DNA from 2 places in the Sphaerisporangium sp. B11E5 genome. Region 2 is predicted to be linked to the other one. Evidence: riboswitches for the same ligand, from Rfam matches in the RefSeq annotation. Region 2 holds a riboswitch; the other holds the start of a gene.

Region 1 (15,404 bases), on a different contig from region 2:
CGACCGCCAGGCGGTGCCGTCCCCGCAGGTCGAGGAGGTGCCCCTGGGCCCCGTGCGCGGCGGCCACCCGGTGGGCCGCCCGGATCGCCAGCCGGGTCTTGCCGGCCCCGGCCGGGCCACTGATCACCACGACGGCCGGGCCGACGCACCGCCCGTCCGCCGTCATCGCGGCCGCGGCCACCTCGTCGAGCATGGCCAGCTCGGCGTCACGGCCGGTGAAGGGTTCGGTGCCGGCGGCCGGCCCGAGGGCCGCCGCGCCGCCTGTCGCCTCGGCAGGCGGAGTGAGCTCGCGGGTCGCTTCCGGGCCGAGGGCCGCCATGAGGCGGCTCATGGTCTGCCGGTGTGGCATCACCCGGCCGCGTTCCAGGTTGCCGACGGTCCGTGGCGACAACCCGGCGGCTTCGGCGAGCTGCTCCTGGGTCATCCCCGCGGACCGTCTCAGGGCCGCGAGCGTCGCGGGGAGGCCCCGCTCGGCTTCGTCCGTGCCGGCCGTCATCGCCGGTCCTTACGCCGGGCTCGCCGGACGGCGGCAATAGTGATCGACACATCCGTCAACGGTGCGCGTCGCGACATGTTGAACATCTAGTGTTCCGGGCGTCAGGGAGATCGACAGAGGCTGGAGAGATGATGTCTGGTCTCGATGAACCGGACGCGTTGGCGACGTTACTTCGGCATTACCGGCAGGTCGCCGGTCTGAGCCAGCGTCAGCTCGCCGAATCGGCGGGCCTCGGAGAACGGACCGTGCGGGACCTGGAACGGGGCCGGGTGGCCCGGCCGCAGCGGGCCACCATCGACCGCGTGGCCGATGCGCTGCGGCTGGGACCGGACGAACGGGCGCTGCTGCACCGGGACACGGCGAAGCGGCGCGGCCGTCCGGACGGTGACGGCCCGGTGTCCCGCGCACCGGATCCCGGTCCCGCCGCGAGCGCGGCCCGGATTCCCGACGTCCTCGCCGGTCTGGCCGGCCGGCCGGCGCGCGTGCCGCTGCCGGCGGATCCGCCGGATTTCAGCGGACGCGACGCCGAGCTGCACGAGCTGGCCCGTCACCTCGGCACCGCCGGGGCGACCGTGGTGTACGGGCCGCCCGGTATCGGCAAGACGAGTGTGATCGTGCGTGCGGCCCGGCTGCGGGCCGCCACGCTCCCGGACGGCGTGTTCTTCGTGGATCTGCGGGGGACCGCCGGCCGCGCCACGAGCGTCCGCGGCGCGCTCGCGCAACTGCTCACCGACCTCGGCATGGACCGGCGGCGGATTCCCGGCGGCTCCGCCGAGCGCCGGGCGTGCTACCTGGAACAGGTCGCCGGACGCGGCGCGGTCCTGGTCCTGGACAACGCGCTGGACGCCGAGCAGGTGCGCCCGTTGCTGCCGGTCGGCGGCGACTGGCGTGTGCTGGTCTCCAGCCGGCGGCAACTCGCCGACCTGACCGGGGTGCGGCGCCTGCGGCTCGGCGCGCTGTCCGACGAGGACGCCCGGCACCTGCTCGCCGGGATGGTGCGCCCGGAGCGGCTGGCGGCCGAACCCGCGGCCACCGACGAGCTCGTCCACATCTGCGGCGGCCTGCCGCTCGCCCTGCGGATCACGGGCAGCCGGCTGGCGAGCCGCCCGGGGTGGACGGTCGGGGGGCTGATGGACCGATTACGGGACACCCGCCGGCGCCTCGACGGCCTGTACGCCGGCGACGTCGAGGTGCGGGCCGCGTTCACCGTGTCGTACCGGCAGCTCGCGCCGGGTCCGCGGGCCGCGCTTCGCCGGCTCACGTCGCTGCCGTGGCCCGCGTACGACGTCGCCGCCGTGGCCGACGTGCTGGACGCCGATCCGGAGACGGCCACCGCCGTGCTCGCCGCGATCGCCGAGGCGGGGCTGCTCACGCCGGCGGCGGCCGAGGGACGGTTCCGGCTGCATGACCTGCTCGTCCTGTTCGGCCAGGAGCGGGTGCGCGACGAGGACGGCCCGGCCGAACAGGAGGCCGCGCTGGAGCGGGTGCGCAGCCGGCTGCTGGGGACGGCGGTGGCCGCGGCGTCCTGGTTCCCCAGCAACCGCAAGCCGGTCGTGCCGTCCCCCTTCCCCCGGCCGCGGCAGGAGTTCGACTCGGCCCGCGCGGCGCTCGACTGGTTCGAGGCGGAGCGGTACACGCTCACGTGGGCGCTCCGGCGGACGGCCGAGCAGCACCGCGCCGAGGAGATCGTCGCCGTGGTCGAGGCCGTACGGGGCCTGGCCGACCGGCACCACCACCTCGCGGCGTGGCACGAGCTGTTCCGGCTCGCGGTCGACGCGGCGCGGGAACTGGGCAGTCCGGCACTGGAGGCCCACGTACGCAACGGGCTCGGCTTCGCGCTCAAATACCAGGCCCGGCGCCCCGAGGAGGCGCTGCCCGAGCACGAAAAGGCCAGGCGGCTGTACGCCGAGATCGGCGACCGCCCCGGCCACGCCTGGAGCACGTTGTACACCGTGGGGGCGCTGCACCGATCCGGCAGGCTGGCGGAGGCCCTCGACCGTGCGCGGCTCGCGGCGAAGTTGTTCGCCGACAACGGCGACGAGAACGGCGAGGTGATCGCCGCCTACGCGACCGGCGACATCCTGCGTGACATGGGACGCCCCACCGAGGCGGCCGAGCTGCACCGGCGTGCGCTCGCCCAACTCACCGACCCCGCAGGCCGCGACCGGGTACGAGCCGGCATGATCGGCTACCGCCTGGGCCTGGACCTGGCCGCCACCGGCGACCTGCCCGGCGCGGTAGAGGTACTGGACCGCGCACTGGCGACGTTCCGCGCGGAACACCACCCCACCGGCATCGCCGAGTGCCTCGGAGCGCTGAGCGAAGTACTGGCCCGCCTCGGCAGCCCCCGCGCCGTCCCCGTGGGCACCGAGGCCGTCCAGGTCTGCCACGAGTTCGGCGACCTCCCCCGCCAAGCACAAGCGTGGTACGCCCTGGGCCTCGCGGCCCGCGCCGAGGGCCGACCGGACGACCACTCCCGCTGCTGGGACCGAGCCCGCGCCCTGTGCGAAGAGACCGATCTGGAGGGCCGCCGCCTGGCCCAGAAGCTGGCACAAAGCTGAATCGGCCGCCGGGTCCGCTCGGCGTCATGATGCGCTCGCGACCGCCGCTTGCGCCGTCTGGGCGAGCAACACGGCGATGGTCATGGGCCCGACGCCGCCTGGCACAGGGGTGATGAGGCTCGCACGGGTCCTCGCGGTCTCGAAGTCGACATCACCGACGTTGCCCGGGTTGTAACCGGCGTCGATCACCACGGCGCCCGGTTTGACGTCCTCCCCGGCGATGAGGCGAGGCCGTCCGACGGCCGCGACGAGAATGTCGGCCTCACGCACGACGGAACGCAGGTCGCGGGTACGCGAGTGGCAGTACGTCACCGTCGCGTCCCGCGCCAGCAGGAGCATCCCCGCGGGCTTGCCGAGGATCGCGCTCCGGCCGACCACGACCGCGTGCCTGCCCGCGACCTCGACCCCGTAGTCGTCGAGAAGGCGCATGATGCCCCCCGGAGTACAGGAGACGAAGCCCGGCAGGCCGAAGCTCATGGCCGCGAACGAGTGCGTCGTGACCCCGTCGACGTCCTTCTCCCGGGGCGATGGCCTCGAAGGCGGCCCGTTCGTCGATGTGGTGCCCTACCGGGTGTTGCAGCAGGATCCCGTGCACGTCAGGATCCTGCGACAAAGACCCGATGGCGTCGACCAGTTCCTCGGTGGTGGTCGCGGCCGGCAGGTGCACGTACCGGGAATCGATGCCGGCCGCCGCGCATCGAGCCCGCTTCATACGGACGTAGGTCACCGAAGCCGGATCGTCCCCTACCAGCACCGTGGCCAGGCACGGCGCCTTCCCCACCCGTCGTGTGACGTCCGCGCACACCGCCGCGGTGTGCGCGAGAATGTCGCGGGCGAGACGGCTGCCGTCCATGAGACCGGCGACCTGCGTTCGAGCCATGAGCGTCTCCAGAGGCGTCGCAGTGAATCGCCCAGGCGCCCGGCATCGACGTCGGCTGTCAGGCCGCTCCCTGGTGGTGCTCCACCTCAGCGCCGGTCACGGCCCGGTCCCACTGTAGACACTCCTGCGATGCAAGGCCCGGCAGCGAGCGAGCCGTGAACCCGCCTCGTGTCACTGGTCTGCAATGCGCTGTCCCATTCATCTGCAATGCGGCGTCAAGGACCTTGAAAGCGGCCCGTCGCACACTGCTGCCAGCTCAAGAGAAAAGGATCACCAATGACCGCCCCCCGTACCCTCACCGGGATCGCCCTGGTCGCCGGCACTATAGCCCTCACCCCCCTCGCCGCCACCGCGGACACCACCGGCAGCCCCGCCGCCGTCTCAGCCCAGACCACCGCGACCCAGAACTGGGGCGCCTACTACGCCCCCGGTCGCAAGGCCAAGGCGTACGGCACGCTGTGGGCGGCCCCGAAGGACGACCCGAGCAAGCCCACCTCGCTGGTGAAGGTCAAGGGCAAGGTCATCGACCGCACGCGCTCAGGCTCGAACTGCGGCTGGGCCGTCTTCCGCGTCTCCTACGGCACCGCCGACGGCAACGTGCCCAACACCCTGCGCACCTTCACCACCTGCAAGTACGACAAGGCCAAGAAGTTCGCTTTCACCTTCAAGAACGTCTACCAGGTCGAACTCAAGGTCTGCTCCGAGCCGAAGGCCGCCAAGCCCTCGCTGAACTGCCTCTACTCCGGGACCTGGAAGTCCCTGTACGTCTACTTCAAGTAGCACTTGTCACATGCGTATGTTACGCGCGTAACATACGCATGTGACGCACGATCAGAGCTGGCTGTTGATCAGTGTTTCGACCGCCGGGGGACCTGGGACGTTGCGCGTGCAGGTGTGGCGCAAGCTACGTTCCCTCGGCGCTCTGTACCTGCAGCAGTCGGTGTGCTTGTTGCCTGACCGGTCCGAGACCATCCGGCAGGTACGTCGCCTGATGGACCGTGTACACCAACAGGGAGGCAACGGCCGGGTCCTGCGGATAACCCTCGCGGACCAGGCCGAGTACACACAGATCGTGAGTGAGTTCAACGCCGCCCGCGACGCCGAGTACGCCGAAGTCCTGGAACGGCTCCCCGCCTTCCGCGAAGAGCTGGACCGGGAACGTGATCGCGGCAGGACCACTTACGCCGAGGTGGAGGAATCAGAAGCGGACCTGGAACGCTTCCGCTCGTGGCTGGCCAAGATCGCGGCCCGCGACTACTTCCACGCCCCCGCAGGCCCGGCGGCAAGAACGGCCGTCGAGCATGCGGCCGCGGACCTCGCGGCTTTCGAGCAGACCGCACTGTCAGCCGAAACCGCCGCGATGAGCACGGGCCCCGGCATCCCAGCACTCCATGGGGAGGCCCAGTGACCGGCCGGTGGTGGCTGGACACGTTGATCGCCCTAGCCGCCGCGCTCCTGGTGGCCTGGTCGATACTCCTGATCACCCTGGCGATCGTCCGCCCACGCGGCGGCCTCCTCCGAGAGGCACTTCGCCTCCTGCCCGACGTCCTACGCCTGGTACACCGCCTGGCCTCCGACCCCGACCTACCCCGCGGCGTACGCCTCCGACTCGCCCTTCTCCTCGCCTACCTGGCCTTCCCGATCGACCTCATCCCCGACTTCATCCCCGTCCTGGGCTACGCAGACGACGCGATCATCGTCACCGCCGTACTCCGCAGCGTCGTACGCCACGCAGGACTCCCCGCCGTACGCCGCCACTGGCCCGGCACCGACGACGGTTTCCTCGTTCTGTGCCGGCTGACCGGTCTCCCCACTTCCTGACCTACAGCGGAACATCACCCAAGGCACCGCGGCGTCCACAGGGGTTATCGAAGAGGGCGAACTCGCCAGGATGTGGAGCATCGAAGGCTTCGGCCCACTGCTCGATCATGTTTCGGCTGATGACCGCTACGCCCGGCACTCTCTGCTTGTTGCGGGCCTCCAGCCGGCGCCATAACCCATCGGTGTGAACCGCCAGGTAGTGCAGCTCGACTGCGGCTCCGAGTGCGCGAGCACGAAGTCGCATTTCGTCACGTTCGGCACGAGCCCAGAAACCGAACTCCAGGATCACACTGACTCCGAGCCGGACGAGGTCTTCCGATTGCTGCCGGAACAGCCCTTCAAGCCGATCACGTGGCTCTGCCTCGTGCAGGTCGATCCCCAGACGGGTCAACCATTCGTCAGGGCACAGGCGAATGGCCGGAATCTGGTCAGCCAGTCGCTTCGCGAGAGTTGTCTTGCCTGCCCCTGGCAGCCCGCACAGCAAGATCAATCGCCCTGGACGGCCCCCGTTCATGCCAGACCCCCTATGCCGCACCACCGTTTCATTGAGCCTTACCGCTTGGGCCGCGGTGATGCCCGCGAGGGGGCGTGGTGGCTTAGATGGCGGCGGCGTTTACAGATCCGTTTACAAACGGCCGGGTTTGGCGCCGAAAGAGTAAGGCCCTGGTCTCCGGTGAACCGGAGACCAGGGCCTTCGCTAGTAGCGGGGGCAGGATTTGAACCTGCGACCTCTGGGTTATGAGCCCAGCGAGCTACCGAGCTGCTCCACCCCGCGTCGCGTTGTAGGTAAAGACTATCGGGCGGGGAGGGCGGAGGCAAATCAAGGCGGAGGGCGGGTCGGGTGACCCGCCCCCGGGGGTCATGAGCTGGGCGTTGGTGCTGGTGTGGCGGCGGTTGCCGAGGACGGGTCGGGGGTGGGGGTTGCTGTGGGGGTGGCGGAAGGAGTGGCCGGGGTTGGCTGCTTCTGGGCGTCCAGGGCTGACTGGATGTCCTTGAGGGCCTGAGCCAGGCGCTTGTTGGCTTCGCCGTAGGCGGCGAAGTCGCCGTTCTTGAGGGCCGCTTGGCCGTCGTCGTAGGCCTTCTGGGCGTTGGCGTAGGCGCTGGCCAGGTTGGTGGGGACCTGGGGCTGGTTGGGCTGGTTCTGGGTTGGTGTGGTGGGGGTCGTGGGGAGTTGCTGGCCCTTGCCGAAGACCTGGTCCAGGGCGTCGGTCAGGGTTGTGCCGATGCCTACGTCGGAGCCGAACATGACGAGGACGCGGGCCAGGGTGGGATAGCGGGCGGAGTTCTGGACCTTGGGCTGGACGTAGACGGGTTCGACGTACAGCAGGCCGCCGCCGAAGGGCAGGGTCAGCAGGTTGCCGTTGAGGGTCTCGGTGGTGCCGCCGATGCGCAGGTCGTTCAGGACGCTGGCGGCCTTCGTGTCGAAGGTGTTCTGCGCCTGTTTGGGACCCGGGATCGTGGTGTCGCTCGGGAGTTGCAGGATCTGGATCGGCGTGTCGGCGTCACCGGTGGCGTCCACGGCCATGAAGGCGGCCAGGTTGTCCCGGTTGTTCGGCACCATGGTCGAGGTGAGCGAGAAGCGGGGCTCGGTCTCTCCCGGCATGCGCAGCGTCACGTAGTACGGCGGCTGCTTGGTCTTGGTGCTCGCCGGGTCCTCGGGGACCTTCCAGAAGTCCTGACCGCCGTAGAAGGCGTTGGGGTCGGTCACGTGGTAGTTGCCGAGGATGTCGCGCTGCGCCTTGAACAGGTCCTCGGGGTAGCGCAGGTGGTCCATGAGCTGCGGCGAGATGTCGGACTTCGGCTTGATGATGCCGCCGAAGGCCTTCTGCCAGGTGCGCAGCAGCGGGTCCTTGTCGTCCCAGGCGTACAGGGTGACCGTGCCGTCGTAGGCGTCGACCGTGGCCTTCACCGAGTTGCGGATGTAGTTGATGTGGTCGCGCGGCTGCTGGGCGGCCAGCAGGCGGTCGGTGGAGGTGTCACGGGTCATGTCACCGAAGCTGCGGCGCTCGGAGTAGGGGTAGTCCTCGGACATCGTGTAACCGTCCACGATCCACAGGATGCGGCCGTTCACGACCGCCGGGTACGGGTCGCTGTCCAGGGTCAGGAACGGCGCCACCTGCTCGATGCGCTGACGCGGGTCGCGGTTGTACAGGATGCGCGACTTGGGGTTGATGTCGGAGGAGAGCAGCAGGTTGGTCTCGCCGTACTTGGCGGCGTACAGCAGGCGGGTGAGGAAGTTGCCGATCGGCACGCCGCCCTTGCCGGTGTAGACGGTGTTCTCCTGGCCGCTGCCCTGCCCGTTGTTGCTCTGCAGGGGGAAGTCCAGCTCGATCTTCTTGTCGCCGCCCACGATGGAGTACGCCGGGGAGTTCTCGCCGAAGTAGATGCGTGGCTCGAAGGTGCCGAGGCCGTTGGTCGGCGGGATGTCCTTGACGATGAAGTCGGGCTTGCCCTGGGCGTCGGTCCTGCTGCCGGGGCCGGCGACGAAGCCGAAGCCGTGGGTGTAGACGAGGTGGTCGTTGATCCAGTTGCTGTCCGGCGGCTGACCGATCTCGCGGACCGCGACCACGGTGTCACGCGACGCCCCGTCGATGTTGTAGCGGTCGACGTCGAGCTGCTCGGGGAACTGGTAGTAGCCCTTGATCTGCTGGAGCTGCTGGAACGTCGGCGACAACACGCTCGGGTCGAGCAGCCGCACGCCGGGGATGGTGGAGACCTCGCTCTGCAGCTCCTGCTGTGAACCCTGCGTCTTGGCGCTGTACGGCACGATCTTGGCCGAGGAGACGTTGTAGGCGTCCCTGGTGGCCGCGATGTTGTAGCCGATGTACTGCTGCTCCTTGCTCTGCTGGTTCGGCTTGACCTGGAACTGCTCGACCAGCGCGGGGTAGACCGCGCCGACCAGGACGGCCGAGAGCACCAGCAGGCCGAAACCGACGCCGGGGAGCATGCCGCCGGGCCGGATCACGCCGGCGAAGAACAACAGGGCGCAGATCAGCGCGATGATCGCGAGGATGCTCTTGGCCGGTAGCACCGCGTGCACGTCGGTGTAGGACGCGCCGAAGACCTTGCCGCGGTCGGAGAACACGAGGCCGTACCGGTCCACCCAGTAGGCCACGGCCTTGAGCAGCACGAACAGGCCGACCAGCACCGACAGGTGGACCCGGGCGGCACGGGTGGCGTGCACGCCGGGCGACTGGAAGCGGAACCCGCCGTACAGGTAGTGGACGATCGCCGCGAGGATGATCGAGATGATCACCGCGGTGAACAGGAAGTTCAGCATCAGCCGGATGAACGGGTACGTGAACATGAAGAACGAGATGTCCATGCCGAACATCGGGTCCGGCTTGTCGAACGGTGTCCTGTTCACGAAGAGCAGCCAGGTCTTCCACTGCCCGGCGGTCGAGGAGCCGGTGAACAGCCCCAGGATGACCAGCCCGGCGATGAAGATCAGCTTGCGGTGCGGATCGACCGCCGCACGATAACGGTCCGCGCCCTGCGGCCCGTTGAACAGGCCGATGCCGAACAGCGGCCGCGTGCGGTACGCGATCACCATGTTCCCGCCGACGACCCCTGCCATGATCAGCGCGCCGATGAGGAACAGCAGGAGCTGCGTGATCAGCATGGTCGAGAACACCGACGTGTAGCCGATCGAGTCGAACCACAGCCAGTCGGTGAACAAGCCGGCGAAGACGAAGAACAGGATGACTATCCCGACCAGCGCTATCGCGACGGGGACGAGAAGCCGCGGCCGTCGGGGCAATCGCATCGCCCGACCCGCGCCGGGGTTCCGGAAGGTCAAGGCCCACCCCTAGGTTTCACGAGTAATGGTCCGTGTGTCGCAACCTACACCGGTGACGGCGCCGTCACGCTCCGGGCCACGGGCACGGTACGGCCACAACCGGCGGCCGGGCCGGGGAACCCCGGCGGGTGCGATGGCTCTGAGCATGGCGGCGCCTGCGGGCAGGTCGCGCGCGTTCACGTGGCCCAACGGCCGGAGACCCGCGCGGGTTCCCCCCGCGCGGGAAAGCATGGCGGCGGCCATCAGCGGGCCTCGCACGTGGGGACGTTCCCCGACCCGGTGCGCAGCGCGTCGATGGCCTGGACGGCCTCGCGCATCGTGCTGACCCGGACGAGGCGCAGCCCGTCGGGCACCGAGGGCAGGGCCTCGTCGCAGTTGTCCGCCGGAGTGAGGAAGATCGTGGCACCGGCGCCGCGGGCCCCGATCATCTTCTGCTGGATGCCGCCGATCGAGCCCACCTTGCCGTCGGCGGTGATGGTGCCGGTGCCGGCGATGGACTTGCCGCCCGTGAGCTCGCCGGGGGTCAGCTTGTCGTAGATGCCGAGCGAGAACATCAGGCCGGCGCTCGGGCCGCCGACGTCGCCGACGTTGACGTTCACGGTGAACGGGAACTTGAACCGCGTGCCCATGATCATGCCGACGATGCTGCCGCCGTTGCCCTCGACGGTGCCGACGTCGACGGTCAGCGGCTTGCCGTCCCTGATCACGTCGAACTTCACCTGCTCGCCCGGTTTGTGCTTGCGCACCCCGGCGGCGACGTCGTCGACGCTGCGGATGGGTGCGCCGTCCACCTTGGTGATCTGGTCGCCGGGGCGCAGCTTGCCGTCGGCGGGGCGGTCCTTCTGGGTGGACGCGACCACGATGACCACGTCGACCGGGATCTTCAGCTCGTTGAGCGCCGCGGCGGTGGCGTCCTGCTGGGAGCCGGTCATCTCCTGGGTGTTCTGCTCCTCGACCTGCTTGACCGTCACGGTCTTGGGGAAGATCGTCTCCTCGGGGACGACCGCGACGTCGGGGTCCACCCAGCCGCGCAGCGCGGTGAGCAGGTCGAGGTGGGCGGTCGGGCCGCCCTGGTAGGCGACGGTGACCAGGCTGAGCTTGCCGGACGTGGGATAGGTCTGGTGCCCCGAGATCGTGATGACGGGTTTGCCCTTGACCGACCCCAGTGTGTCCTCGGTGGGGCCGGGGCTCAGGGCGACGTACGGGACGGGCAGGAGGGCGCCGGCGCCGCCGAGCGCGAGCGTCAGGAAGCCGGCGACGACCAGCGTCAGACCTCGTCGGGACATGAAGAAACTCTATGCTCTCCTGGGGGCGGCGCAGCGCGGACACTCACCGGAAGATCGCCGGGTGCGGGGTCAGCCGCAGGCGCCCACCCACTCGGTGGTCCCGTCGTCGAACTCCTGGTTCTTCCAGATCGGGACCTCCTTCTTCAGGTCGTCGATCAGGCGGCGGGCCGCCTGGAACGCCTCGTCACGGTGCGCGGCGGCGGCCGCGACGATCACCGCGGCGTCGCCCAGCCGCAGGTCGCCGACCCGGTGGACGGCGGCGAGCGCGGTCAGCGAGAAGTCGGCGGCGACCTTCTCGGCGACGCGGCGCAGCTCGGCCTCAGCGGTCGGGTGTGCCGAGTACGACAGCGAGGTGACCGGCTTGCCGTGGTCGTGGTCGCGCACGGTGCCGACGAACAGGGTGGTGCCCCCGGCCGCGTGGTCGGCGACGGCGGCGAGCACCTCGTCGGCGGACAGCGGCGTGTCACGGATGGCGAGCAGACGAATCACGTTCACTCCACGAGATTACTTCGCGCCCCCGTCGAACCCCGCCGTACGGCCCCGCTCAGGTGCGGCGCTTTCGGCGGGCGCGGCGCACGATGGCGGCCGTGCCGATGACCGCGACGGTCGCCCCCGCGGCCGTGATCGTCGCCTCCTTGCCGGACAGCCGCCGCCCCACCACGGCGTGCCGGCCCTCGCGCAGCTCCAGGAGCTGCTCCAGCGCGCCCTCGTTGGTCCAGACGGGTTTCCACCCGGCGGCCCGCAACGCGGCGCAGTCGACCACCCACGGGTACACGACGTAGTGAAGATCGGTGGCGGGCCCGGGGGTGATGCCGAGGCGGTGCAGGCGCTGGGCGGTGCCGAAGGTCAGCCCGGCGGGCAGCTCGAAACGCCGCAGGCCGGACAGCTCCTCGACCTGCTCCATCTCCAGCCACCCGTCGCTGCCGACGCCGACCACGCCGGACACCATGCCGAGCGCCGCCATGTGCAGCGCGGACAGCAGGTCGTCCACGTGGCAGAACTGCCAGCGCGGCTCGGAGCCCTTGACCATGAGCAGGCGAGGCGCCTCGAAGTGACGGGTGATCACGGTGTCGACACCGGGCCCGACCACGGCGGCCGGACGCAGCACGACGACCTCCAGGCCGGGGTGGCTGCGCGCGGCCCTGCGGACGAGCGCCTCGACCTCCAGGTGGTCGCCGACGATGCCGGAGTCGAGCTCCGCGGCCACCGGGGAGTCCTCCGGCAGGGGCACGGGGTTGTCGGGGGCGGCGCCGTACACCATGGCGCTCGTCACGAGCACCGTGCGGCGCACCCGGGCTGCCGCCGAGGCGGTCAGCACGGTCTGGGCGGCGCGGACGTTGTAGGCGCGGCGCTCACCCGGCTCGGAGTCCAGCCCGGAGTCGGTGCCGAGATGGACGAGCACATCGACGTCGGAGATGCGGTTCGCCAAGAGCGGATCGCGGACGTCGAGCACCCGCCAGGTGACGTCGGGGACGTCGCCCCGTTGGTCGTCGATGGCCACCACACGGCGGAAATCCGCAGACGAGGCGACCCGGGAGACGAACTCCCGCCCCAGCCCCGCAGCCGCGCCAGTGACGGCGATGACCGGTGGCCGGACGCGTTTCGAGGTAGGCACGAGGTCCTCACTTTGCACTGATCCGCCCTACGACGGATAACGTGGCGGATGTGGACTCCTCCATCCTGCACGAGGTAGAGCGGTGACTGACCTGCCAGGTCGCGAAAACGACCCCAACGAGAACCCGTTCGCGATGTTCGGCGATCCGGAGCAGATGGCCGCGGCCATGCGGCAGTTCGCCGACATGCTGTCGGCCCCCCAGGGCTCGGGGCCGGTCAACTGGGACATGGCCAAGAACATCGCGCGGCACGCGGTCGTCGCAGAGGGTGACCCCAGCGTGATGGAGGGTGAGCGGCGCCAGATCGCCGAGGCCCTGCGCCTGGCGGACCTGTGGCTGAACGAGGCCACGGTGCTGCCGAGCGGCCTGAGCTCACCCGAGGCGTGGAGCCGTTCGGAGTGGATCGAGAAGACGGTCCCCGTCTGGAAGCGGCTGTGCGACCCGATCGCCGAGCGCATGGTCGAGACGATGAGCGGCACCCTCGGCGGGCTCGGCGGCGAGAGCGGCGCGGCGATGGCGCAGCTCGGGCCGCTGGTCGGCATGATGCGCCAGATGGGCGGCATGATGGTCGGCGGCCAGATCGGCCAGGCCCTCGGCGCGCTCGCCCCCGAGGTGATCGGCTCCACCGACATCGGGCTGCCGCTGTCCGACACGGCGGCGCTGCTGCCGGCGGGCATCGCGGCGTTCAGCCACGGGCTGGAGATCCCGTCCGAGGAGATCCGGCTGTACCTCGCGCTGCGGGAGGCCGCGCACCACCGGCTGTTCCAGCACGTGCCGTGGCTGCGGTCGCAGCTCTTCGGCGCGGTCGAGGAGTACGCCAAGGGCATCACCGTGGACGTCTCCGCGCTGGAGGAGCAGATCCGCGGGCTTGACGTCAACAACATGCAGCAGATCCAGGAGGCGCTGAGCGGCGGCGCGCTGCTCAAGCCCGAGGAGAGCGAGCGGCAGAAGACCGCGCTGGCCCGGCTGGAGACGCTGCTGGCGCTGGTCGAGGGCTGGGTGGGCACGGTCACCGACGCCGCGGCCACCGGCAAGCTGCCGTCCGCGGCGGCCCTGTCCGAGACGGTGCGGCGGCGCCGCGCCACCGGCGGGCCCGCGGAGCGCACCTTCGCCACGCTCGTCGGGCTGGAGCTGCGCCCCCGGCGGCTGCGCGAGGCGGCGGCACTGTGGCAGGCCCTCGCGGCGGACCGCGGCGTCGAGGGGCGGGACGCGGTGTGGTCCCACCCCGACCTGATGCCCAACGCCGGCGACCTGGACGACCCCGGGGCGTTCGTCCGGGGGGACGGCGGGCTTGACATGTCGGCCTTCGAGGACGAAGGGCCGGGCGAGGGCGAGAAGAAGCCCGGGGACGACGGTCCCGGCGCCGGATGACGCCACGTCCCCTGGCGCCGACGGCCCTGCGTGAGGACGCCGTGGCGTCCCTGACCGGCTGGACGGCGCCCACCGGGCCCGAGGAGGAGCTGCGGTCGGAGTTCCTCGCCCACCTGCGGGCCTACGACGACGCGATGTGGCGGTCGTGCGCGGCCGGCCACCTGACGGCGACCACCGCGGTGTTGTCGCACGACGGGGCCATGGTGCTGCTCACCCACCACCCCAAGGCACGCATGTGGCTGCCGATGGGCGGCCACTGCGAGCCCGGCGACGCCTCCCTGGCGCGGGCGGCGCTGCGGGAGGCCACCGAGGAGTCCGGCATCGCCGGGCTGCGGCTGCTGCCCGGGCCGCTCGCCCTGGACCGGCACCGGGTGTGGTGCCATCCGCCGCACAGCTGGCATCTGGACGTGGAGTACGGCGCGGTGGCGCCGCCCGGGGCGGAGTTCGTGCGCAGCGAGGAGTCGCTGGAGCTGCGGTGGGTGCCGGTGGACGACATCCCCGAGCCCACCGACGAGGCGACCCGCCGCCTGGCCCGCCGCGCCCGGGCCGTCCTGCTGTCCTGATCATTTGACGAGGCGGTTCTTCACGCCCGTCCTACGGCCGGTGGATAGGGTCGAGGCGTACGACCGAGGCAAGGGGTCACGTGGACACGACGACCGACACACCGGTGGGCGGGGTCATCGCGACCCCGCCGCCGTTCCGCTGGCGCAAGGTGCGCGTGCCGGGCACGCTCGCCTGGCTGGCGGTCACCCCGTTCGCGGCCTGGGCCGTGGCGCGGGTCGCGGGCCTTGAGCGTGGATCGTTCCTGGCGCAGATCATCACGGCGACGCCGTACGCCGCGGCGGGCTCGCTGCTGCCGGTGTTGCTGTCCCTGCTGTCGCGCAAGAAGACGGTGACGGCCGTGGCGCTGCTCACGTCCGCCGCGCTCGGTGTGAGCGTGCTGCCCCGGGCGTTCGGGGACACCACGCCGGCGGCGGGCGGGCAGCCGTTCACGGTGCTCAGCTCCAACCTGTTGTTCGGGCACGCCGACGCGCAGGCGCTGGTGGAGCTCGTGCGGCGCCACCGGCCGGACGTCCTGAGCACCCAGGAGCTCACCCCCGAGGCGGTGTCCGAGCTGGACGCGGCGGGGCTGAAGGAGCTCATGCCGTACCGCGTGCTGGAGGACGAGTGGAGCGCGGCGGGGAGCGGCATCTTCTCCAGCCACCCGCTCACCCGGCTGGACGGGCTCTTCCAGGTGATCGGGCACAACATGCCGGCGGCCGAGCTGACGATGCCGGGCGGCGCCCGGCTGCAGATCGTCGATGTGCACACCCTGCCGCCGCTCGGCCGTCAGACGGTGTTGTGGACGGCCGGCCTGCGGGCGCTGCCGTCCGCGCCGCCGTCCGGGCCGTTCCGCATCCTGGCCGGGGACTTCAACGCGAGCCTGGACCACGCGGAGATGCGCCGGCTGATCGACCGGGGGTACCACGACGCCGGCGACATCACCGGCAAGGGGTTGATCCCGACGTGGCCGGCCAACAAGCGGGTCCCGCCGCTGATCACCATCGACCACGTGCTGACCGACCGGCGCATCGCCG
Region 2 (15,404 bases):
GCCGGGGCCAGCCGAGCGGCGGTTCGGCGGGCTCGCCGGGCGGGCGGTGCTGGCAGTCGCACCATGAGCCGTCGCGGCACTCCTCGTGGCGTTCGTCCTTGCATTCCTCGCAGATCACCTTCCCATTGTGCGCGCATGCCTCCCGACCTGCGAGGATTCGTCGCCGGCCGTGCTTTCCGGGCAGCCGGAACTGGCTAGTATCGGTAGCTGTGGCCGTGGCAGCGGATAGCGCGGCCGTCCTTCGGGTAGTCGGCCGGGAGTCGGCGCGGACGCGATCGTTACACGGCGGGCTCGTGGTGAGGTCATGTTGCGAATACCTTTGGATGCCATGACGTCCGCCGACGCGTCGGCCAAGACCAGGCGGAGCCTTCGGTGGAGGACCAGGGCGAGGGCCCACACCGCCGCGGTCCGTGCCTCGCGCCCCATACGCGCCATTGGCGGCTCCCGCCTCTGGGCCCTCGTGAAGGCCACCTCGATCGCCGGGTTCAACTTCCGGGTCACCGGCCTCGCCGGCGAGGCGGCGTTCTTCGCGCTGCTGTCCCTCCCGCCGTTCGTGCTCGGCCTGATCGGCCTGCTCGGCAACCTCACCTCCGTGATCGGCGCGGCCACCGTGGCCGAGAGCAGGGCCTGGCTGCTCAGCCAGTCGCGGCTGCTGTTCAGCGACAACGCCGTCGACCGCGTGGTGCGCCCCCTGGTGGACGACATCCTCAAGGGCGGCCAGGTCTCGCTGATCTCCGTCGGTTTCCTGCTCGCCCTGTGGTCGGGCTCGCGGGCCCTGTTCGTCTACGTCGACGTCATCTCCGTCGCCTACGGCCTCGGCGAGACCCGGGGCATCATCCGCACCCGCATCCTGTCGTTCGGCCTCTACATCGCCGCGCTGCTCATGGGGCTGATCGTCATCCCCGTGCTGGTGGTCGGGCCCACCCTGCTCGCGGACACCTTCCCCCGCTACGGGGGGCTGGTAGGGGTCCTCTACTGGCCGGTGGTCGTCCTAGGCTCGGTGCTGGTGCTGACGCTGCTTTACCACCTGAGCGTGCCGGTGCGCACCCGCTGGTGGCGCGAGGTGCCCGGCGCGCTGCTCGCGCTGGTCATCTGGATCCCCTGCGCCGCCGTGCTGCGCGCCGTGCTCGCCGCGTGGTTCACGCCGCTGTCCATCTACGGCTCGCTGGCCGCGCCGATCGCGATGCTGCTGTGGCTGTACATCACGGCGCTCGCGGTGCTCATCGGCGCCACGCTCAACGCCGAGTTCGATCGTCTGTGGCCAGCGGGGCGCACCGCCGGGAACGGCGGCTCGGCTATCGTTTAGGGATACGTGACTGGCGCGTGCGGGTGGGTCACCACCGGGGAGCGAACTGCGGAGGCCGGGCGCCTGGGTCTTCGTGAGTGCCGACGTAGTCTTCGCGAGCCATCGAAGGAGTTAGGCCATGAGTTCTCTTTCCCACGTCGACCCGGAGATCGCCGAGCTGATCAAGGCGGAGGAGCGGCGCCAGGCCGACACCGTCAAACTCATCCCGTCCGAGAACTATGTCTCCAGGGCCGTCCTGGAGGCCACCGGCACCGTTCTCACCAACAAGTACTCCGAGGGCTACGCCGGCAAGCGCTACTACGAGGGCCAGCAGGTCATCGACCAGATCGAGACCCTGGCCGTCGAGCGCGCCAAGTCCCTGTTCGGCGTCGCCCACGCCAACGTCCAGCCGTACTCCGGCTCGCCGGCCAACCTCGCCGTCTACCTGGCGTTCCTGAACCCCGGCGACACCGTCATGGGCATGGGCCTGCCGTTCGGCGGCCACCTCACCCACGGCTGGTCGGTCTCGGCCACCGGCAAGTGGTTCACCCCCGTCCGGTACGGCGTGCGCCGCGACACCGGCCGCATCGACATGGACGAGGTGCGCTCCCTGGCGCTGGAGCACCGCCCCAAGCTGATCTTCTGCGGCGGCACGGCCATCCCGCGCACCATCGACTTCCCGGCGTTCGCCGAGATCGCCCGCGAGGTCGGCGCCGTGCTGGCCGCCGACATCGCCCACATCGCCGGCCTGGTCGCCGGCGGTGCCCACCCCTCGCCCGTGGGCCACGCCGACGTGATCACCACCACCACGCACAAGACGCTGCGTGGCCCGCGCGGCGCCATGCTGATGGCGTCCGACGACGAGCACGCCAAGGCGCTGAACAAGGCCGTCTTCCCCGGCCTGCAGGGCGGCCCGCACAACCACACCACGGCCGCCATCGCGGTCGCGCTGCGCGAGGCGGCCACCGACGACTTCAGGACGTACGCCCACCAGGTCGTGACCAACGCCAAGGCCCTGGCCGAGGAACTCGCGAGCCGCGGCTTCACCCTGATCTCCGGCGGCACCGACAACCACCTGATCCTGATCGACCTCACCTCGAAGGGCGTCGCCGGCAAGCCCGCCGCCCAGGCCCTGGACCGGGCCGGCCTGGAGACCAACTACAACACGGTCCCGTTCGACCCCCGCAAGCCCTTCGACCCGTCCGGCATCCGCATCGGCACCCCGTCCGTCACCAGCCGCGGCATGGCCGAGTCCGAGATGCGCCAGATCGCCGCCTGGATGGACGAGGTGGTCACCAGCCTCGCCAAGGGCGACGCCGACGCCACCGAGTCCGTCATCGCCCGCGTCCACGCCGACGTGAGCGCCCTGACGGCCAAGTTCCCCACCCCGGGCCTGAGCTAGCGCTGAGATGTCCACTCAGGCCGGCCGGGCGGCCGCTGCTTTTCCCGGCTTCCCCGGCTTTTCCCTCCGGCGCCGGCACGGCGGGACGTGGTACGGCGAGGCCGATGACCGGTCAGTGACGCACTTCCCGGCGTACGGATGTCTCCTGCTCCGGGATACACCAGTGATCGGCGCCGACGCGGTGGGACGTGGTACGGCGAGGCCGATGACCGGTCAGTGACGCGCTTTCCGCCGTACGGATGTCTCCTGCTCTGGGATGCACCAGTGATCGGCGCCGACGCGGCGGGACGTAGTACGGCGAATCCGGCGCCGCCGTACGGCGCCCCACCCGGTGAGCGTGCGTTCCTGGACACCGCACTGGCGGACAGCGGGACACGGGCCCATGGTCCCGTGTCCCGCTGTCCCCGTGGCGCCGGGACGGTACAGGGCGGGGGAGTGACACGCCTGGCGAAATACGCTTGCGAGCGGTGGGCGTCCGCGCGGTATGGTTGGCGCGATTCGCCGCCTCGGCCGGAGGCGGCCTCGACGTGGCAGGAGGTGAGCACGACATGCGGGTCTTTCTGATGAGCATGCCCATGTCCTGTTCCTCCTGGGTGCCCGTCGAGAGCTGAACGCCGCGGGTACCCGTTCCCGAAGGGTGCCTACAGTGACCACCACCGGTCATGAGCTTTCTCTCCTCGGCTGGCGTGACTCCCTCGCCGCCGATCTTCCGGGCGGCACCGTCCCCGCCCGGGTGGCCCGCGTCGACCGCGGTGCCGCCGAGGTCATCGCCGCGGACGGCCACCACACAGCTCCGTACTCCGCCAGGCTGCGCCGCGCCTCGGCCGAGGATCCCGTGGCCCTGCCCTGCGTGGGCGACTGGGCCGCGCTGACGTGGCTGCCCGAGGGCCGCCACGAACTGCGGGAGGTCCTGCCGCGCCGCACCGCCCTGGTGCGCGGCGGCGTCAGCCGGGACTCGCGGGGCGGCCTGTCCGGCGACTCCCAGGGCCAGGTGCTCGCCGCCAACATCGACGTCGTGTTCGTCGCGGAACCCGCCGTGCACGGCGACGACTTCGCCGAGCTCGGCCGCATCGAACGGCTGCTCGCCCTGGCCTGGGAGAGCGGTGCCCGCCCCGTCGTGGTCATCACCAAGGCCGACCTGATGGGCGAGCACCTCCCCGGCCTGCTCGACGACGTCGCCGCCGCCGCACCCGGCGTGGACCTGCACGCCGTCTCCGCCCTCGACGGCGACGGCGTGGAGGACGTACGCGCCCACCTCGCCGGCGCCGCCACCGCCGTGATCCTCGGGCCTTCCGGCGCCGGCAAGTCCACCCTGGTCAACGCCCTGGCCGGCACGGACGTCATGGAAACCCAGCAGGTCCGCGCCGTGGACGGCCGAGGCCGCCACACCACCGTGCACCGCGAGCTGGTCCCCCTGCCCGGCGGCGGCCTGATCATCGACACCCCCGGCATCCGCCGCGTGGGCATGTACGAGATGAGCCAAGGCGTCGACATGGTCTTCACCGACATAGAAGACCTCGCCGACCACTGCCGCTTCGCCGACTGCGCCCACGAGACCGAACCCGGCTGCGCCGTCCTCACCGCCGTCGAAGAGGGCGAACTCCCCGAACGCCGCCTCGCGAGCTGGCGCAAACTCCAACGCGAAGCCGCCTGGATGGCCCGCCGCGGCGACGCCCGCCTCCGCGCCGAGGAAACCCGCAAGTGGAAAATCATCCACAAGTCCGTCCGAGGCAGATCCCGCCCCTAACCCCACCAACGAGACACCTGCCACAACCCCCGCCCCCACCATGTTCGGTAGGGGATGGGGTTGTGGCGGGTCCCGTCCCTGGTCGTTGTCGGGTGGGGGGTGGGTTGTGGCGGGTCCCGTCCCTGGTCGTTGTCGGGTGGGGGGTGGGTTGTGGCGGGTCCCGCACCTGGTCGTTCTCCGTGGGGGGTGGGGGCGTAGCAGGTCCGACCCCTGATCGTTGACCGGCCGCGGGGGCCCGCAGCCGCGTCCCCGCCGTGCGGCGCATCATCCGGCCGCGAGGCCGCTTCTTTCGCCGCTTTGCGGCATCTTGTTGCTCGGCGCCGCGTCGGCGGGACGTGGTACGGCGGATCTCGGCGCCGCCGTACGGGGGGACACCGGCATATCCGCCGGTGAAGTGGTTGGGGATGACCGTCCTTGACGGCGTTTCCCGGGTGGGCCCGCGGTCGCGGGGGCCAGCCGGGAACGGCGGTCGCGGGGGCCAGCGGCGGGTCATGTCCCGGCCGCCGTGCGGCGTTTCATCCGGCCGTTAGGCCGGTTCCTTCGCCGCTTTGCGCAGCGTGACCGGCGCCGCGTCGGCGGGAGGTGGTATGGCGGATCTCGGCGCCGCCGTACGGTGGGGCGCCGGTATGCCGTTGGTGGGTGATTCTGGATGGTTGGTCGGCGGTCGCGGGTGGGTCCGCTGTAGCGGGGGCGTGTCCGGCAGCCGTGCGGCGTCTCATCCGGCTGTTGGGCGGGTTCCTTGGCCGTTTTGCGGCATCTTGACCGGTGCCGCGTCGGTGGTACGTGGTGCGGCGGGTTTCGGCGCTGTCGTGCGGTGGGCCGCCGGTATGCCCGTTGGTCGGGTGATTTGGGGTGATCGTCCTGGTCGGTGGTCGTCGTGGGGCGGGGGCTTGTGGGGGGGGGGTGGGGGTACGGGTTTGGTATGGGCGTTGGCCGGCGGGTTTCGTTGCCGTTCCCGGGGCGGGGGGAGGCGGGGATGATGCTTGCGGAGATGCTCTGGGACATGGGGCTGGCGGATCCGGTGGTGCTGGCGCTGCCTCGGGGTGGGGTGGCGGTGGCGGGGCCGGTGGCGGAGAGGCTTTGTGCGCCGTTGGAGGTGTTGGTCACCCGGAAGATCGGGCATCCGGCGCAGCCGGAGCTGGGGCTCGGGGCGGTGGCCGAAGGAGGGGAGCCGGTGTTCGACGCGGGGTTGCTGGCGCGGTTGCGGATGTCTGAGGAGGACCTGGCGCCGGTGGTCGAACGGGAGCGGCGGGAGCTCGCCCGGCGGGTCGCGGTCTACCGGGGGGAACGGGCGCTGCCCGCGCTGACGGGGCGTGACGTGGTCGTGGTGGACGACGGGCTGGCCACGGGGGGGACGGCGCGCGCGGCTCTGCGGGCGGTGCGCCGGGCCAGGCCGCGCAGGCTGGTGCTGGCGGCGCCGGTGGGATCGCCGAGGACGGTGACCGCGCTCAGGGACGAGGCGGACGAGGTCGTCATGCTCGCCACGCCGCCAGGTTTCCACGCCGTGGGGCAGTGGTACAGGCACTTCGAGCAACTGACCGACGAAGACGTCCTCCGCCTTCTCGGGCGGAGGACGGACGGGGGTTCGGCTGTGTAGGGGTTGGGGTTCACAGAGTGGGGCCTGGGGAGGCACCCGCATGATCATGCGGCAATTTCGACCCTGGAGGCGTACAGGAGCGGAGAAGCCGCATGATCATGCTGGCAACAGAAGCATGCCGGTGGAGGGTTGGTCAGGCGGCGCTGATCCCGGCGCTGGCGGCACGCCGCATGCGGCGGCGACGCTCGGACGCGCGCTCGTCCTCGTTGAGCCCGCCCCACGTGCCGTACTTCTCCGGACGGGACAGGGCGTAGTCGAGGCACTCGGCGCGGACCGGGCACTGGGCGCAGATGGCCTTGGCCTTACGCTCGCGGATGTCGCGCTCCGGCTGACGCTCGCCGTCGGGGCCGAAGAACAGCACAAGGTCCTCTCCACGGCACGCGGCATCATCCTGCCAACCCCAGCTGGGGCGGGGGCGGGCGATCTGCCGACGTACCTGAGACATGAGAAACCACCTTAGGTGAGATGTATTTCGTGTGTGGGCCGCTTTGGACGCTTTTGGCATCTCTATTTGCCAACGCCGTGACGGGCCGTGGTGTTCCCGGCTCGCTTCGGAGCCCTCAGGTCAGAACGGGCGAGCCGCACCGGAGATGCTCCAGCGCGGCCAGCCGGTAGGTCGTGACCGTGTCGGCGCACGAGGTGCCGCACGGGGCGGTGAACTCCGTCCGCTCGACCACGACCCGGAACCACGCGTCCTCGCGGTGTGCGTACACGTACGCCGCGGTGACGTCGCCGTCCGACCTGGTGGATTCCACGGCCACTCCGCCTACCGACACGTCGCCCGTGTGAACGCGGACGAAATGCTCGGCGGCCTGCGATGGCTCAGGGATGCCCGCGCGTCCCCGGAAACGGTCGAGAACGATCTCGCCGTGCCGGTACGCGTTTGCCACCGCGATGGCGGCAGCCTGAGACATGCTGCCGTAGTAAAGCCCGTGTGGCAAGCACACGAGGTTGGCGGCGTAGCGATCGCCGCCCACATGGGTGGTTTCCCACACTCTTCCCGGCCCTGCTTCGGCCAAAACCCGGGCGATGGGCAGGCCTTCGCGGGCACAGCACGCGTTGCGCCTGGCATGGGTGCAGACCAGGAACACCGGCTCCTTGACAAGTATGCAGGACCCTGGAACCACTCCGCGCACCAGAGATCCCAGGTCAAGATCCCTTGGGTCCTCGAAGAACCCCTCGGCGATCCAGGGGACCTCGGCGGTGGCATCCGCCACGAGGATCCTGCGCGGCCCCGTGACCTGGGTGCGGCGGCCGGGACGGCGGATGAGCTGGGCGCGTACGCCGAGGTCGGCGGCCCGGCGGAGCAGCTCGTGGATCTCGGCGGGGAGGTCGCATTCGGGCAGGTGGGAGGCCCAGGGGCCGGTGTGCTCGATGAGCAGCCAGAAGCGGGCGCCCACCGTGGCGCTCGCACGTACCGGTATCCCGCCCGCGTGAGCCCCGGCGGGGTGCTCGCACCCTCTCGCCCGGTCTCCGATCACGATTCCTCCCCCATCAACTTAGGTAAGACTAACCTAATGGTGGCGGTCAGGCGGCGAGCGGTTTTCTCAATTCCCGACAACAGCCGAATACTGGCAGTTTACGTCATGCCGATGTGACGAAAATCACACGCGTGGGCCTGCTGGGGAAACCATGCGAATCCGGGCTATTCCCCACGAAGTTCTCGGACGACGCGCTCGGCGACCGGGAGGGCCGCGGCCCGGTCCTCCGGCACCAGGCCGATGCGGGTGCGCCGGTCGAGCAGGTCGCCCGCGTCCAGCGCCCCCTCGTGCCGCACCCCCCACACCAGCTCCGCCACCGTCACCCCGAGCGGCAGCCCGTCCCCCGCCCAGCGCTCCTCCCGCGCCAGCCGGTGCACGGCCGCCGCCTCCCGGCCGTACCGCTCGGCCAGGCGGCGCGGCACGCCCTCCGGCCCCGGCCGGTCCCCGGCGCCCACCAGGGGGAGCCCCGCCGTACGGCTCGGCGGCGCCCCGGGGAAGGCCGCGTCCACCGCGTCCAGCGCCATGCGGCGGTAGGTGGTCAGCTTGCCGCCCACGATCGTCACGACGCCGTCTGGGGCCGTCAGGACGGCGTGCCGCCGCGAGAGGTCGGCGGTGCGCCCGCCGCCGTCCAGCAGCGGTCTCAGGCCCGCGTAGGCGCCCGCCACATCGGCCCGCGTCAGCGGCGTCTGGAGCACCGAGCCGAGCACGTCCAGCAGGAACACCACGTCGGCTTCGGGCGCCTCCGGCACGTCGGGCACCGGGCCGTCCAGGGGTTCGTCGGTCAGGCCCACCAGCACGCGGCCGTCCTGCTGGGGGAGGACCAGGACGAAGCGGGCGGTCTCCCCGGGGATCGGCACGTGCATGCCGGCCCGCGGCGACCCGAGCGCGCCCTCACGCAGCACCAGGTGGGTGCCGCGCGACGGCCGTACCCGCACGGAGGGGGACAGGCCGCCCGCCCATACGCCGGCCGCGTTGATCACCTTCCGGGCCCGCAGCGTGAACGTCTCACCGGTCAGCTCGTCGCGGGCCTCGGCGCCGTCACCCGACAGCGACAGCGCGCGGCACCGGGTCACGATCCGCGCGCCGTGCGCCGCGGCGGTGCGCGCCACGGCCACCACCAGCCGCGCGTCGTCCACCACGCGCCCGTCGAACGACACCAGCGCGCCGCGTAGCCCCGCCCCGCGCAGCCCCGGCACCAGCTCCCTGGCCCGGGATGCGTCCACCCGCACCGGGCCGGGCAGCGTGCGCCGCGGGGTGCCGGCCGCCGCGCGCAGCACGTCGCCGAGCCGGTAGCCGGCCATGGTCACCGCCGCCTGCGCCGCCGAGACGGCGGGCGTCAGCGGCATCACGTACGGCTGGGCGCGCACCAGGTGGGGCGCCGTGCGGCACATCAGCGTGCCCCGCTCCACCGCGCTCTCCCACGCCACCCCGACCTGCCCCTTGGCGAGGTAACGCAGCCCGCCGTGGATGAGCTTGGAGCTCCACCGCGACGTGCCGAACGCGAGGTCGTGCGCGTCGATCGCCACCACCGACAACCCCCGCGACGCCGCGTCGAGCGCGACCCCCGCCCCGGTGGCGCCGAGCCCCACGACGAGCAGATCGGCCGTGGTCTCCCGGGCCTCGCCGAGGTCGCGGACCCGCCGCGCGGCGTTCAAGGAGGAGTTCACGAGCGGGACGCTCCTTTCAGGTGACGGGTCCGGCGGGGCCCCCCAGGCCTTCCTGGCGGTCCGCCCACCAGGCCCGCCTGGAGGGCCGGTGCACGGCGGGTGCGGTTTTCCCGGGTGGGTTGAGTGGCGGGTCCGCCGGGGAGGGCGGGTGCACGGTGGGTGCGGTTTTCGCGGGGTGGGTTGAGTGGCGGGTCCGCCGGGGAGGGCGGGTGCACGGTCGGCGCGGTTTTCCCGGATGGGTCGCGTGGGGGGTTCGCCGGGGACGGCCGGCGCATGGCGGGGCGCGGGTTCTCGCGGGTGGGGCGTGGACCGGGTCGGCCCCGGGAGGGCCGGTGCGCGGGGGGCGCGGGGCTTGGCGGGTGGGGCGCGCACGCGGGCCGGGAGGGCATGTCACAGTGTAGGGCGTGGAGATTCCCGACACCCCGGCCGAGCCGATGCTGTGGTCCGGCTGGGGCGACCCCGCCAAGGTGGCCGGCCTGCCCGCGCCCGTGCTCAAACTGCTGCGTGAGCTGCTCGGCGTCCGCGAGCCGGAGCGGCGGGCGGCGACCTTCGGCGAGGTGCGGCTGCCGCCGGTGGCCCTGACGGCGGGGGTGCTCGCCGACCTGTGCGCCGTCGTCGGCAGCGCCAACGTGCGGATCGACGACGACGCCCGCATCCGCCACACCCGCGGGAAGTCCACCCCCGACCTGCTGCGCATGCGCGCGGGTGACGGCTCCGACGCCCCCGACGCGGTGGTGCAGCCCGGCTCGCACGAGGAGGTCCTGGAGCTCCTGCGGCTGTGCTCCCGGTACCGGGTGGCGGTCGTGCCGTTCGGCGGCGGCACCTCGGTGGTGGGCGGGCTGGTCGCCGACCGGCGCGGCTTCACGGGCGTGATCGCGCTGGACGCCGGCCGGCTCAACCGGCTGCTGACGGTGGACACCGAGTCCCTGGTCGCCGACCTGGAGCCGGGGCTGCGCGCCCCGCAGGCCGAGAACCTGCTGGCCGGGCACGGCCTGACCCTCGGGCACTACCCCCAGTCGTACGAGTACGCCACCCTCGGCGGGTTCGCCGCGGCCAGGTCAAGCGGCCAGGCGTCCGCCGGGTACGGCCGGTTCGACGACATGGTCATGGCGGTCACGGTGGCGACGCCGCGCGGCACGATGGAGTTCGGCCGGGCGCCGAAGTCCGCCGCCGGTCCCGACCTGCGCCAGCTCGTCCTCGGCTCCGAGGGGGCCTTCGGCGTGATCACCTCGTTGCGGCTGCGGGTGCGCCGCATGCCCGAGGAGCGGGTGTACGAGGGCTGGCGCTTCGAGTCCTTCGCCGCGGGCACCGCCGCGCTGCGCCGCGTCGCGCAGAGCGGGCCGATGCCCACGGTGCTGCGCCTGTCCGACGAGGCCGAGACCATGGTCGGGCTGGCCAAGCCCGACCAGATCGGCGGCTTCCAGACCGGCGCGGGCTGCCTGGCCGTCGCCGGGTACGAGGGCGACGCGGCCGACGTCGCGTACCGGCGCGAGAAGACCGCGGAGACGTTGTCCGGGCTCGGCGGGCTCTACCTCGGGCCCGAGCCTGGGGAGGCGTGGGCGCACGGCAGGTACGGGGCCCCGTACCTGCGCGACGGGTTGCTCGCGGCGGGCGCCACCGTCGAGACGCTGGAGACGGCGTGCTTCTGGTCGGGCGTCCCGCGGCTGTACGACGCGGTGCGGCTGGTGCTGAGCGTGGCACTCGGGCAGACCGGCCCGCCGGGGCGGCAGGGCAACCCGCCGCTGGTCATGTGCCACATCTCGCACGTGTACCCGACCGGCGCGTCGCTGTACTTCACTGTGGTGACCGCGCAGACCGGCGACCCGCTCGGCCAGTGGGACACCGCCAAGCGGGCGGTCAGCGAGGCCATCGGCATCGCGGGCGGCACCATCTCGCACCACCACGGGGTGGGCCGGGACCACCGCGACGCCTACGCGCTGGAGATCGGCGAGCTCGGGGTGGAGATCCTGCGCGCCGTCAAGGAGCGGCTGGACCCGGCGGGGATCCTGAACCCGGGCGTGCTCATTCCGTGATCTGCCGGATTCCGTGTTCGGCCGCCCGCCGGGGCAAGATCGCGGGGAGAATGGGGCCATGGTCGACGTCGATCGGGCCGCCGAGCGCGGGAAGCAGCTCTCATCCCGGGTGTCGGAGGAAGGGGCCGGGTGGTCCTGCCAGCAGGTGGGCACGTTCCAAGGGTTGCGGCCGGACAAGGCCGGCTTCTCCTGGCTGCGGCCGTCGGTGCTGCTGCGGTCGCGCAACGAGATCCTCGCCCAGCTTCTCGGTGACCCGTCGGACGAGATGCGGCGGCGGTGGATCGCGGTACGTCAGGAGCGCGGCGTCGATCCCGATTTCCGGATGAAGCCTGATGTGGGGCCGGAGTTCAGCTTCCTGCTGGTCGGGGACACCGGCGAGGGCGACGCCTCCCAGTACGCCGTGGTGCCCGGCCTGCTCAAGATCGGCGAGGGCACGGCGTTCGCGATCGTGGCCAGCGACGTCATCTACCCCACCGGGGCGGGCGACGAGTACGAGGACAAGTTCTTCCGCCCCTACCAGGGCTATCCCGGGCCCATCTACGCCATCCCCGGCAACCACGACTGGTACGACGGGCTCGGCGGGTTCATGCGGGTGTTCTGCGACGAGCCCGCGATCGAGGCGGGGAAGCGCCTCCCCGGGCTGCGCGGCCTGCTGTGGAGGAAGCCCGAGCCCATCGACGAGGCGAAGCTCGCCAAGGCACGCGAACGGCGCGGCGCCCCCGGGCAGCGGGCCGTGCAGCCCGGCCCGTACTGGGTGATCGACCTGCCCGGGCTGCTGCTCGTGGGCATCGACAACGGCATCAGGGGCGGCATCGACCGCGACCAGGGCGCCTGGCTGCGCCGGGTGTCGGCCGACCCGCGCCCCAAGGTGCTGATCACCGGCAAGCCCATCTACGACCGCAACGCCTACCACCCCGGCCCCATCGAGGGCGGCGGCACCGTGGACGAGATCGTGCGCGACCCCGCCGCCAACTACGTCGCCGCCATCGGGGGCGACACCCACAACTACCAGCGTTACCCCGTCGCGGTCGGCGACCGCGTCATCCAGTACATCGTCTCCGGCGGCGGCGGCGCCTTCACGCACGCCACCCACACCATCCCCCGGGTGGACGCCGGCGGCGTCCACGAGGACGCCTTCAAGTGCTACCCGCTGCGCGGCGACTCCCTGTCCTTCTACAGCAAGCTGTACTCCCGCCGCCTCCGCATGCCGTGGCTGTACCTCACCCCCGACCAGAGTCTCGTGCTGATGTCCCGCCAGATCGGCAACGCGCCGCCCCGCCCGGTGAACACTCCCGGCGTCCCGGCCGCCGCGCCCGTCCCGGGTGCCCCCGTCGAGGCCCCGCCCGGCGCCCCGGTGGCCACCCCCGGCGTCCCGGAGGTCAGGATCACCACCCGCATGAAGTGGGCCGCCCGTGTTCTCGGCGGCTGGCCCATGCCGTTCCACCTCCCGGTGGGCCGCACGTTCCACCGCTGGTTCTCCGAGCTCTCCGACTGGGACGACCCGCCGTTCTTCAAGAGCTTCCTGCACGTCTCCGTGGAGGCGGGCGCGCTGAGGATCCGCTGCTTCGCCGCCACGGGCTGCCGTCCCCAGGAGGAGGAGCCCCCTTTGGAGGACCAGGTCGTCATCCCCCTGACCTGAGCCCGCGCCGGTCCTGGAGGGGGCGCCGTCAGGAGGCCGGCTTGAAGGTGTTCCAGAGGACGGCCATGGTCTGGCGGTTGTCGGCCTGGTCCCACTCGGCGTCGGGGGCGGTGAAGGTGATCTCGTAGGCGGTGCCGGCGTCGACGGTGATGTGCCGGGTGACGGCGTGGGTGGTGACGTTGGTGAGGGCGGTGTAGGTGTACTCCCACACGCTGGAGTCGTAGTCGCCGAAGGGGGAGGACTCCAGGCGGGCCTGGGCGTAGTCGGTGAGGGTGGCCTCGTCCTTGGCCTTGGTGAGGGCCGCCAGGCCGTCGTCGCCGGTGGAGGCGACGCGCTTGATCTGGATGCGGCGGCCGGAGCTCTTCGGGCCGACGTAGGTGACGGCGGCGTCGGAGACGGACGCCGTCCAGTCCTCGGGGACGGCGACCGAGACGCCGGCCGCGGTGCGGGCGCGGAAGCCGGAGGGCACCTCGGAGGAGCCGCCGCCCTCCTCGGGCGCGGGCGCGGACGGCGCGCCGGAGCCGGCGTTCACCGACGGCTGCCCGCTGGTCACCGGGGGAGGGGCGGGCGCGGCGTCGTCGCGCGGCGCCGGGTCGGACGGCCACAACACGAACAGCAGGGCGGCCACGACGCCCACGATGCCGGTGCCGGCGAGGACGAGCAGCACGGGGGAGCGGCCCTCACGGGGGTCCTCGTCCCGCACGTCGTCCACCCGCACCCGGCGCCCGCCGTCGTCGCGCGGGTCACGGGCGCGGCGCTCGGGCTCGCCGAACGGGTTCTCGATGTCCCTGGCCAGCCGGTCCGCGAGGTTCGGCCCCCGCCCGCGCGCCCCCGGGGTCCCCGCCACCAGCACGTCACCGGTCGCGCGGCCCGCGTCGGCCACGTCCCGGTCGGCCGTGTCGCGCAGCGCGGCGTAGGGGTCGGGCCGGGTGCCCCGCCCGTTCGGCGGGTCGTCCGTGTGCGGCCCGGAGGGACTCCGGAGCGCGTCGTAGGCCTGCGGCCCGGAGGGGCTCCGGAGCGCGTCGTAGGCCTGCGGCCCGGAGGGGCTCCGGAGCGCGTCGTAGGCCTGCGGCCCGGAGGGGCTCCGGAGCGCGTCGTAGGCCTGCGGCCCGGAGGGGCTGCGCAGCGCGTCGTACGGGTCCGGCTGCGGCCCGGACGGGCCTCGTAGCGCGTCGTAGGGGGCGGGCCGGGCACCCCGGCCGTTCAGCGGGTCGTCCGTGTGCGGGCCGCCGAGCGCGTCGTACCCCTGGCCCCCGGACGGCCCGCGGAGCGGGTCGTACCCCTGAGGGCCGGACGGCCCGCGGAGCGCGTCGTAGGCCTGCGGCCCCGAGGGACCTCGCGGCACGTCATAGGACTGCGACCCCGAGGGACTGCCCAGCGCGTCGTAGGACCGCGGCCCCGAGGAGCTGCGCAGCGCGTCGTACGGGTTCGGCTGCGCTCCCGACGGGCCGCGCAGCGGGTCGTACCCCTGCGGCCCTGAGGAACCGCGCAGGGCGTCGTAGGACTGGGGCCCTGACGAAGCCGAGGGCGCGCCGTGGGGGGCGCTCTCGTAGGGCCCGGTGGCCCCGCGCAGCGCGTCGTAGGAGGGAGGGCGGCCCGGGTCGCCGGCCAGGGCGTCGTAGGCCGGCGCAGGGAAGGGCGCGCCTGGCTCGCCGTCACGGCGGCGGGCGTGGCCGGCGTCGCGCGCGGGGCCGGGCACCTGCTCGGCGGGCACGCGGACGGGGCCGGACGGCGTCTCGATGATGCGGGAGGGCAGGGGACCGGAGGGCGGATCGAGCGGAGGGAGCATACCTACCGGGGTGGAGTCGTCGCGGGTGGGCAGCGGGGTGGACGTCGCGCCGTCCAGCCCCCGCACGGGCAGGCCGGAGCCGTGGGTGCGCAGCACCCGCTCCAGCAGCTCGGCCGCCTGCGCGGCCGGCATCCGGTCGGCGGGATTCTTGCGCAGCAGCCCTTCGACCACCGGCAGCAGCGCTCCGGCGCGCTGGGGCCGGTTGGGCTCCTGCGTGAGCACCGCGCCGAGCACCGCGACCGCGTCGGGCCCCTCGTACGGCGGGCGCCCCTCCACGGCGGCGTACAGCGTGGCGCCGAACGACCACAGGTCGGCCGCGTGGGTGATCGGGCGGCCCTGGAGCCGCTCGGGCGGGATGTAGGCGGGCGACCCCATCAGCAGGCCGGTCTGCGTGATGGTGACGTCGCCCTCGATGGCGGCGATGCCGAAGTCGGTGAGCACGACGCGGTCGGCGGTGAGCAGCACGTTGCCGGGCTTGACGTCCCGGTGCAGGATGCCCGCCGCGTGCGCGTGCCGCAGGGCGTCCAGCACCCGCACGCCGATCTCGGCGGCCTGCACGACGGGCAGCGGCCCGCTCTGCCGCACCGCCTGCTCCAGGGACCAGGCGCGGACCAGTTCCATGACGATCCAGGGCCGCCCGTCCTCCTCGACCACGTCGTGGACGGTGACGATGCCCGGGTGGCTGAGCCGCGCGGCGGACCGGGCCTCGCGCAGCATGCGGCGGTGGGCGACCTGCGTGCCCGCGTGGTCGAGCCCGAGGGGAA

The links. A riboswitch is a leader RNA that binds a small molecule or an ion and turns the genes downstream of it on or off. The one in region 2 is predicted to bind ZMP and ZTP.
Region 1: it holds a riboswitch for ZMP and ZTP, as region 2 does, so the genes downstream of both, ABGB17_RS37490 (hypothetical protein) here and glyA (serine hydroxymethyltransferase) in region 2, are expected to answer to the same signal.

Annotation. Positions count from the first base shown of each region.
Region 1 is NZ_JBDPMD010000079.1:7,734-23,137, forward strand. Features, by position in the region: gene ABGB17_RS37480 (helix-turn-helix domain-containing protein) at 1-496, opposite strand, end outside; gene ABGB17_RS37485 (helix-turn-helix domain-containing protein) at 628-3,057, shown strand; gene ABGB17_RS37490 (hypothetical protein) at 3,082-3,534, opposite strand; ZMP/ZTP riboswitch at 3,960-4,047, opposite strand; gene ABGB17_RS37495 (hypothetical protein) at 4,214-4,717, shown strand; gene ABGB17_RS37500 (Chromate resistance protein ChrB) at 4,758-5,345, shown strand; gene ABGB17_RS37505 (DUF1232 domain-containing protein) at 5,342-5,758, shown strand; gene ABGB17_RS37510 (AAA family ATPase) at 5,760-6,272, opposite strand; tRNA gene ABGB17_RS37515 (tRNA-Met) at 6,460-6,533, opposite strand; gene ABGB17_RS37520 (UPF0182 family protein) at 6,618-9,524, opposite strand; gene ABGB17_RS37525 (PDZ domain-containing protein) at 9,800-10,843, opposite strand; gene ABGB17_RS37530 (molybdenum cofactor biosynthesis protein MoaE) at 10,913-11,338, opposite strand; gene ABGB17_RS37535 (NAD-dependent epimerase/dehydratase family protein) at 11,388-12,458, opposite strand; gene ABGB17_RS37540 (zinc-dependent metalloprotease) at 12,541-13,827, shown strand; gene ABGB17_RS37545 (NUDIX domain-containing protein) at 13,824-14,390, shown strand; gene ABGB17_RS37550 (endonuclease/exonuclease/phosphatase family protein) at 14,471-15,404, shown strand, end outside.
Region 2 is NZ_JBDPMD010000056.1:20,732-36,135, reverse strand. Features, by position in the region: gene ABGB17_RS33450 (hypothetical protein) at 1-118, opposite strand, end outside; gene ABGB17_RS33445 (YhjD/YihY/BrkB family envelope integrity protein) at 461-1,306, shown strand; ZMP/ZTP riboswitch at 1,303-1,382, shown strand; gene glyA (serine hydroxymethyltransferase) at 1,425-2,687, shown strand; gene rsgA (ribosome small subunit-dependent GTPase A) at 3,334-4,434, shown strand; gene ABGB17_RS33430 (phosphoribosyltransferase family protein) at 5,411-6,031, shown strand; gene ABGB17_RS33425 (WhiB family transcriptional regulator) at 6,165-6,476, opposite strand; gene ABGB17_RS33420 (sucrase ferredoxin) at 6,592-7,512, opposite strand; gene ABGB17_RS33415 (glycerol-3-phosphate dehydrogenase/oxidase) at 7,677-9,179, opposite strand; gene ABGB17_RS33410 (FAD-binding oxidoreductase) at 9,614-11,212, shown strand; gene ABGB17_RS33405 (metallophosphoesterase) at 11,271-12,851, shown strand; gene ABGB17_RS33400 (protein kinase) at 12,880-15,404, opposite strand, start outside.